Regions from separate parts of the Mycobacterium riyadhense genome, predicted to be linked through region 2. Evidence: riboswitches for the same ligand, from Rfam matches in the RefSeq annotation. Region 2 holds a riboswitch; the other holds the start of a gene.
The links. A riboswitch is a leader RNA that binds a small molecule or an ion and turns the genes downstream of it on or off. The one in region 2 is predicted to bind glycine.
Positions count from the first base shown of each region.

Region 1: it holds a riboswitch for glycine, as region 2 does, so the genes downstream of both, AADZ78_RS01395 (amino acid permease) here and gcvP (aminomethyl-transferring glycine dehydrogenase) in region 2, are expected to answer to the same signal.

Region 1 covers NZ_OY970456.1:313,729-318,271, reverse strand. The annotation lists partial or broken gene AADZ78_RS01405 (DUF1348 family protein) at 1-114, opposite strand, end outside; gene AADZ78_RS01400 (L-serine ammonia-lyase) at 141-1,520, opposite strand; gene AADZ78_RS01395 (amino acid permease) at 1,517-2,950, opposite strand; glycine riboswitch at 2,997-3,107, opposite strand; gene AADZ78_RS01390 (acyl-CoA dehydrogenase family protein) at 3,298-4,509, shown strand; gene AADZ78_RS01385 (tyrosine-protein phosphatase) at 4,511-4,543, shown strand, end outside.
Region 2 covers NZ_OY970456.1:3,040,376-3,044,918, forward strand. The annotation lists gene AADZ78_RS13600 (bifunctional nuclease family protein) at 1-288, shown strand, start outside; gene AADZ78_RS13605 (MerR family transcriptional regulator) at 597-1,220, shown strand; glycine riboswitch at 1,316-1,413, shown strand; glycine riboswitch at 1,414-1,541, shown strand; gene gcvP (aminomethyl-transferring glycine dehydrogenase) at 1,589-4,450, shown strand; gene AADZ78_RS13615 (haloalkane dehalogenase) at 4,455-4,543, opposite strand, start outside.

The sequences.
Region 1 (4,543 bases), 2.7 Mb from region 2:
GACGTGCTCGGGGTCGCGGGTGTTCCAGGCGTCTTCTGCGGCCTGTACCTTCTGAATCGCGGTATCGAGGGTGAACGGCGGAAACGGCGGGCGGGCCTCAAAAGGCCCGGACATCTCGGTCATGACGTCCATCCTGCGCGTCAACAGTCGACCAGATTCACCGGAACATTGACGGCGAGCCCGCCGGTGGCGGTTTCCTTGTACTTGGTGTTCATGTCCGCGCCGGTGGACCGCATGGTGGCGATCACCTCGTCGAGACTGACCCGGTGGGTGCCATCTCCGCGCAACGCCATTCGAGCGGCGTTGATGGCTTTGCCTGCCGAGATGGCGTTTCGTTCTATGCAGGGCACCTGTACCAGGCCGGCAATCGGATCGCAGGTCAGGCCAAGACTGTGTTCCATCGCGATTTCGGCAGCGTTCTCGACTTGACGCGGTGTGCCGCAAAGGATCTCGGCGAGGGCACCGGCGGCCATGGAGGCGGCCGACCCGACCTCGCCCTGGCAGCCGACCTCCGCCCCGGAGATCGATGCCCGCTCCTTGTAGAGCGAGCCGATCGCACCCGCGGTCAGCAGGAAGCGCATCGCAACGTCATCGGCGTCGGTCCCCTTGCCGGTGTAGTGCACCGCGTAGTGCATGACGGCTGGGATGATTCCCGCGGCACCGTTGGTTGGGGCGGTCACGATGCGCCCTCCTGACGCGTTCTCCTCGTTGACCGCGAGGGCGACCAGGTTCACCCAATCCTCGGCGAAGGCGGGATCGCGGCCGGGGTCCTCGTCAATGAGTCGCAGGTACCAGCCCCGAGCTCGGCGGCGCACCCGCAGGTCGCCGGGCAGGTACCCGTCCCGGCTGATACCGCGGCGCTCGCAGGCGATCATGACATCGCGCAGGTGCAGCAGCTGTTCACGCACGGCTGCGTAGGAGCGGGTTGCCAGCTCGTGACGCAGCATCACGTCACTGATCCGCACGTGATGACGGTCGGTCAGGGCGAGCAATTGCGCAGCCGAGCTGAACGACCATGGCGTGTCCGCGCCCGGGCCGGCCTGGTCGGGTTCGGATTCGGTGATGACGAAACCACCGCCGATGGAAAAGTAGGTCTCCGAGTGCAATTCGCGTCCATCGCGCCCGATCGCGGTGATCACCATGCCGTTCGGGTGCCGCGGCAGCACTGTTCGTGGGTGCCGCGCGATGTCATCTTCGGCAAAGGCGATCGGGACCGAGCCGGCCAAGGTGAGCTGTCCGGTTGCCCGGAGAGCGGCCAGGCGCTGCTCCATCTCGTCGCTTTCGATGGTGTCGGGGTAGTAGCCCTCCAGGCCCAGCAGGATCGCCGGCATGGTGCCATGCCCGACTGCGGTCGCGGCCAACGACCCGTACAGATCAACCCGCAGGCTGGACACGTCGGCCAGCATTCCTCGCCGGTCGAGGTCGGCGACGAACCGAGCTGCGGCCAGCATCGGACCGACCGTGTGCGAGCTGGACGGTCCGATCCCCACCTTGAACAGGTCGAACACGCTAATGGTCATGGGTTGTCCCCGGCATGCAATTCCGATGTGAAGTCCGCCTCGCGGACGAGGTGGCGCGGCCGTCGGCGCAGCACCAGCCAGGAGACACCGAGCACCGCGAACCACACCGGCGTCACCAGCAGGGCTTGCAGCGTGTCGTGCTTCTGGGCAAACGCCCAGATGAGGAACCCGAAGAACGCCAGCACCACGTAGCACATGGCGCTCCCGCCGGGCATCTTGAACCGGGACGCCTCGTGTAGCTGCGGATGACGTCGGCGATACACCAGGTAGCTGATCAGGATGATCGACCAAACGAACATGAAGCACAACGCGGAAATCGTGGTGACAACCGTGAACGGCCCGATGATCGAGCTGCCGACGGCAACCATCACCACCGCCGACAGCAGAAACACCCCGGACAGGAACAACCCATTGGCCGGTACCCGCCGCGCGGTGAGCTTGGCGAACTGGCGGGGTGCGTCGCCCGCCAGCGCCAGCCGGTAAATCGTTCGCGATGTCGAATAGACTCCGGAATTCGCAGCTGACGCTGCCGAAGTCAGGACGACGAAGTTGATCACCGACGCCGCGATGGCCAGGCCGGCAAGGCTGAACATGGCAACGAATGGGCTGTGTTCGGCGCTGATCTCGCGCCACGGTGTCACCGCCATGATCGTGGTCAATGCGGCCACGTAGAACAGCATCACCCGAAGGGGGATCGAGTTTATGGCTTTCGGCAAATTGCGCTCGGGGGCCTTCACTTCCGCCGCGGTGGTGCCGACCAACTCGATGCCGACGAACGCGAACGTCGCGATCTGGAAGGCGGCGACGAATCCCATCGAGCTGGCGGGGAAGAACCCGTCCTTCCACAAGTTCGCGAAGCTCGCGGTGGCACCGCCGGGCGCCTTGAAGTGGTTGAACACCATCACCAGGCCGACGACGATCAGCGCGACGATCGCGATGACCTTGATCAACGCGAACCAGAATTCGGTCTCGCCGAATGCCTTGACGGTAGGCAGGTTCAGCGCGATCAGTAGCAGCACCGCGAGCAATGCGGGTATCCATAGCGGCAGACCGTGCCACCAAAAGCTCACGTATCCGGCGATGGCAATAATGTCGGCCGAGCCGGTGACGATCCAGCAGAACCAGTAGGTCCAGCCGGTGAAGAAGCCCGCCCACGGTCCGAGCAGATCGACGGCGAAGTCGATGAAGGACTTGTACTGCAGGTTGGCCAACAGCAATTCGCCCATCGCGCGCATCACGAAGAACAACATGAAACCGACGATCAGGTAGATGAGTATCACCGACGGACCGGTGAGCGAGATGGTCTTTCCTGAGCCCATGAATAAGCCGGTGCCGATGGCGCCACCGATCGCGATCAGCTGAATGTGACGGTTGGACAGTTGCCGGGAAAGATCTTCGTGCGCTGCGGCTTCAGCAGTGGGTTGCGCCATCTCAGCCTTACGGGTCTCAGGACAATGGGAAGGGTCGAACGCGGTCCCTCCCCGCTCTGTCGCTGTACCTGAGAGTTTCGCGAACCGTCGGTCTGGTGACGATTCGCTTGCCCCGTCGGTGAGCCGCATTGCACGGCTGCTTTCCAGAGGTGCCTCGTCGCGGCGGTAGGTGTGCCTGAGAGATTCCCGGGGAGGATTTGCTCCTGCGGCGCCTGCCGAAATGAATCGGCGGGACTCTCCCGCCGCGACTCAAAGGCATTCAGAGAGTATCCGACCGCTTGCCCTTTCGCGACCGGCAAAGTGAGCGCCGCCGCACGTGTCCTATCGTGGCGGACATGGACTTCGCGATGTCGGCCACGGCGATCGACTACCACAAGCGGTTGTCCGACTTCATGACCGAATACGTCTTTCCGGCCGAGGCTGAATACGACCGCTACCGCCACGAGGCCGGCCCGCGCGACCACACCGTGCCCCCGATCATCGAGGACCTGAAAACCAAGGCCAAGGAGCACGGCCTGTGGAACCTGTTCCTGCCGGCCGAGTCAGGACTGACCAACCTGGAATACGCGCCGCTGGCCGAGTTGACCGGCTGGAGCCTGGAGATTGCGCCCGAGGCACTCAACTGCGCCGCGCCGGACACCGGAAACATGGAGACCTTGCATCTGTTCGCCACCGACGAACAACGCAAGCAGTGGTTGGAACCGTTGCTGGCCGGCGAGATTCGCAGCGCCTTCTCGATGACCGAGCCGGCGGTTGCCAGCAGCGACGCCCGCAACATCGAGACGTCCATCGTGCGTGACGGCGCCGACTATGTGATCAACGGGCGTAAGTGGTGGACCTCGGGCGCGGCGGACCCGCGCTGCAAGATCCTCATCGTGATGGGCCGCACCAACCCCGAGGCGGCCGCACACCAGCAACAGTCGATGGTCTTGGTGCCAATGGACACCAAAGGCGTGACGGTCGTTCGCTCGACACCCGTCTTCGGCTGGCAGGACCAGCACGGGCACTGCGAAATCAACTACGACAATGTCCGGGTGCCGGCCACCAACCTGCTCGGCGAAGAGGGCAGCGGCTTCGCCATCGCCCAGGCCCGCCTGGGACCGGGCCGAATCCACCACTGCATGCGCGCCCTCGGCGGGGCCGAACGCGCGCTGGCGCTCATGGTGGACCGGGCTCGCAACCGGGTGGCGTTCGGCCGGCCGCTGGCCGACCAGGGCGTGGTTCGAGAGGCAATTGCCAAGTCCCGCAACGAGATCGACCAGGCCAGGCTGCTCTGCGAGAAGGCCGCATGGACGATCGATCAGCACGGCAACAAGGCAGCGCACCTACTGGTCTCGCAGATCAAGGCGGTCGCCCCAACGGTGACGTGTGATGTCGTCGACCGCGCCATCCAGGTGCACGGGGCCGCCGGCGTCAGCGACGACACCGTGTTGGCCCGGCTGTACGGGTGGCATCGCGCCATGCGCATCTTCGACGGACCCGACGAGGTGCACATGCGCACCATCGCGCGCGCCGAAATCGGCCGGGAGAAGTCCCCATTCGCGGCGGCGGTCACCTGACATGGCCGATCTGCCGGGCGCATGGAACTTTCGT
Region 2 (4,543 bases):
CATTCGCTCAAGGAGGTGCGGATCGTCGATCTTCAGGAGGGTACTTTTTACGCCGATTTAATCTTCGACCGCGATATCAAGGTATCGGCACGCCCCTCCGACTCGGTTGCGATAGCACTACGGGTCGGTGTTCCGATCTACGTTGAGGAGGCCGTCCTCGCCCAGGCCGGTTTGCTGATACCCGACGAGAGCGACGAAGAGAGCGACAGCGCTGTTCGCGAAGACGAAGTGGAGAAGTTCAAGGAGTTTCTCGACAGCGTGTCACCCGACGATTTCAAAGCCACCTAACGGGCCGCAGCGGCGAGCGGAGCTGCCGAGCAAACCGCCACCTAGCGCGCCTGCAATGCGCCGCGAACTAGGGGCCAAACGTCACGGATGAGTTTCATCTCACACACTGCAAGGTCGACACGCCTGGCGGATATCGTCCACAAACCCCGGCGGCGGCCATACTTTGAGGACGATCGATGATCAACCGGGGCCACAGCAGCAAGCGAAAAGCGTATGCTCTCTAGCACTCGGGCCTGAGAAAACGTGGCTGTCCGAGGCAGCCAGTGACGCAGCTATTGACAAGAGCGCGATCGGCGAGAGGAAGCACCGTGAGCGAGCAGCCACGTCAAGGACAGCTGGATCTTGCTGACCACGCCACCAATGGTGCCGGCGACGGCGCCGTTGCGGGCCAACCCGTGCAGCCCGGATTGTTCCCCGACGATTCCGTGCCCGATGAGCTGGTCGGCTACCGGGGTCCGAGTGCCTGCCAGATCGCGGGCATCACCTACCGGCAGCTGGACTACTGGGCCCGTACATCGCTGGTTGTCCCGTCGATCCGCAGCGCCGCAGGATCCGGCAGCCAGCGGCTCTACTCGTTCAAGGACATCCTCGTCCTCAAGATCGTCAAACGCCTGCTCGATACCGGTATCTCGCTGCACAACATCCGGGTCGCGGTCGACCACTTGCGCCAGCGCGGTGTCCAGGATCTGGCCAACATCACGTTGTTTTCCGACGGCACCACGGTGTACGAGTGCACCTCGGCCGAGGAGGTCGTTGACCTGTTGCAGGGTGGCCAGGGCGTGTTCGGCATAGCCGTCTCGGGCGCGATGCGTGAGCTGACCGGCGTCATCGCCGATTTCCACGGCGAGCGTGCCGATGGTGGCGAGTCGATCGCCGCCCCGGAGGACGAGCTGGCGTCCCGGCGCAAGCATCGCGACCGCAAGATCGGCTAGCTGCGAGTTCTCACGGCGAGCAGACGCAAAGTCGCCCTGGAACGCACGTTCCCGGGCGACTTTGCGTCTGCTCGGCAGTAGACTGGGCAATGCATCGCTCTAGCGCGGGAGAGTTCTGTAGCTGCCAGCTGCGGACGCCGAAGGAGCAATACCTCTCCGTCAACCTCTCAGGCACCAGGACCGCGCCAGATCACGATGCCTCTGGAAAGCGGTGACGATCCGTAGCGGTTGCCACCCGCCGATGGGGAAAGGCGCCACGACGCATGCGCGGCGCCGAATCTCTCAGGCGCCCGGCGAACGGGTGAAGACAGAGGGAGAGGGCCCCGAGTCCATTCCCTTTGTGGTGCCTAGTCGTCAGGAGTTCCGCCTTGACCGAACATTCGAAGCTTTTCGGGTCCGACCATGCAACGTTCGCCGACCGCCACATCGCGCTGGACAGTCAGGCCATCGCCAGCATGCTTACCGTCATCGGTGTCGACTCGCTCGACGAACTGGCAGCAAAGGCGCTCCCAACGGGCATCCTCGATCCGTTGACCGATGGCAGCTCCGCACCGGGTCTGGACCGGCTCCCGCCGGCGGCCACCGAGGCTGAGGCACTTTCGGAGCTGCGGGCCCTGGCCGATGCCAACACCGTCGCCGTGTCAATGATTGGCCAGGGCTACTACGACACATTCACACCCCAGGTGCTGGTGCGCAACATCCTGGAGAACCCGGCCTGGTATACCGCATATACGCCCTACCAGCCCGAGATAAGCCAGGGTCGGCTGGAAGCCCTACTGAACTTCCAGACTATGGTCACCGATCTCACCGGCCTCGAGATCGCGAACGCATCGATGCTCGACGAAGGCACCGCAGCCGCCGAGGCCATGACGCTCATGCATCGCGCAGCGCGCGGCCCGGCCAACCGGCTGGCCGTTGACGTCGACGTGTTTACCCAGACGGCGGCGGTGCTGGCTACCCGCGCCAAACCGTTGGGCATCGAGATCGTGTCGGCCGACCTGCGCGACGGGCTGCCAGACGGTGAGTTCTTCGGCGTCATCGCCCAGCTTCCGGGGGCCAGCGGCCGGATCACGGACTGGGCCGCTTTGGTGGAGCAAGCCCACGACCGCGGCACGCTGGTGGCCATCGGCGCCGACCTGTTGGCGCTAACACTGATCACCCCGCCCGGCGAGATCGGCGCGGACGTGGCGTTCGGCACCACCCAACGTCTTGGTGTACCAATGGGATTCGGCGGTCCACACGCCGGGTACCTGGCAGTACATGCCAGGCATGCGCGTCAGCTGCCCGGTCGGCTGGTCGGAGTATCCGTCGACAGCGACGGCACGCTCGCATATCGCTTGGCGCTGCAGACGCGCGAGCAGCACATCCGCCGCGACAAGGCGACCAGCAACATCTGCACCGCACAGGTGCTGTTGGCGGTAATGGCCGCCATGTACGCCAGCTATCACGGTGCCGACGGACTCAGGACAATCGCTCGGCGGGCACACGCGTACGCGGAGCGCATCGCCGGCGCCCTCGGCGATGCACTGGTGCACGACAGGTACTTTGACACGGTGTTGGCCCGAGTGCCGGGGCGGGCCGATGAGGTGCTGGCCGCAGCCAAGGCGAACGGTGTCAACTTGTGGCGTGTCGACGCCGACCACGTGTCAGTCGCCTGCGACGAAGCCACCACCGACGCCCACGTGGCCATAGTCCTGGACGCGTTCGGCGTATCGGCGACCAACCCGGCGCGTGTCGATATCGCAACGCGTACATCGGAATTCCTGACCCACCCGGCGTTCACCCAATACCGCACCGAAACGGCGATGATGCGGTACCTGCGCACGCTGGCGGACAAGGATATCGCCTTGGACCGCAGCATGATTCCGCTCGGCTCGTGCACCATGAAACTCAACGCCGCCACCGAGATGGAGTCCATCACCTGGCCGGAATTCGCGCGTCAGCATCCGTTCGCCCCCGCGTCCGACAGTGCCGGGCTGCGTCGTCTGATCGCCGATCTGGAGAGCTGGCTGGTGGCGATCACCGGCTACGACGCGGTCTCGCTGCAACCCAACGCGGGCTCGCAAGGGGAGTACGCCGGACTGTTGGCGATCCACGAGTACCACGCCAGTCGCGGCGAGCCGCACCGCGACGTCTGCCTCATCCCGTCCAGCGCGCACGGCACCAACGCCGCGTCGGCCGCACTTGCCGGGATGCGGGTGGTGGTTGTGGGCTGTCACGACGAGCCTAGTCGGGCTGGCGACGTCGACCTCGACGATCTACGCGCCAAGGTCAGCGAACATGCCGATCGGCTGGCGGCGCTCATGATCACCTACCCATCCACGCACGGCGTCTACGAGCACGACATCGCCGATATCTGCGCCGCCGTGCACGACGCCGGTGGCCAGGTGTATGTCGACGGCGCCAACCTCAATGCGCTGGTCGGCCTGGCCCGGCCCGGCAAGTTTGGCGGCGACGTCAGCCACCTCAACCTGCACAAGACGTTCTGCATCCCGCACGGCGGCGGCGGCCCGGGGGTCGGGCCGGTCGCGGTGCGCTCGCACTTGGCCCCGTTCCTACCGGGTCACCCGTTCGCGCCGGAACTGCCTGCGGGACAACCGGTCTCGTCGGCGCCCTACGGTTCGGCATCGATTCTGCCCATCACCTGGGCGTATATCAGGATGATGGGCGCCGACGGCCTGCGCGCGGCGTCACTGACCGCAATCACCTCGGCCAACTACATCGCCCGCCGTCTCGACGAGTACTTCCCGGTGCTGTACACGGGCGAGAACGGCATGGTGGCCCACGAGTGCATCCTGGACCTGCGCGGTATCACCAAATCGACGGGCATCACCGTCGACGACGTCGCAAAAAGGTTGGCGGACTATGGCTTTCACGCACCAACCATGAGTTTCCCGGTGGCGGGCACGCTGATGGTCGAACCCACCGAGAGCGAGAGCCTGGCCGAGGTGGACGCGTTCTGCGAGGCCATGATCGGCATCCGCGCTGAGATCGACAAAGTCGGAGCCGGACTTTGGCCTGCCGACGACAATCCGCTGCGGGGCGCGCCGCACACTGCTGAATGCCTGCTGGTGTCCGACTGGAACCATCCGTATACCCGCGGGGAAGCCGCCTATCCGCTGGGCACGGCCTTCCGGCCCAAAGTCTGGCCGGCCGTGCGGCGCATCGACGGCGCCTACGGTGACCGTAATCTGGTGTGCTCGTGCCCTCCGGTGGAAGCCTTCGCCTGACTGGTCAACCGAAGCGCTCGATGATCGCCGTAGCGATACGATCCGGCGCATCCTCCTGGATGTAGTGCTTGGCGGTCGGTAACTCGACAAGGA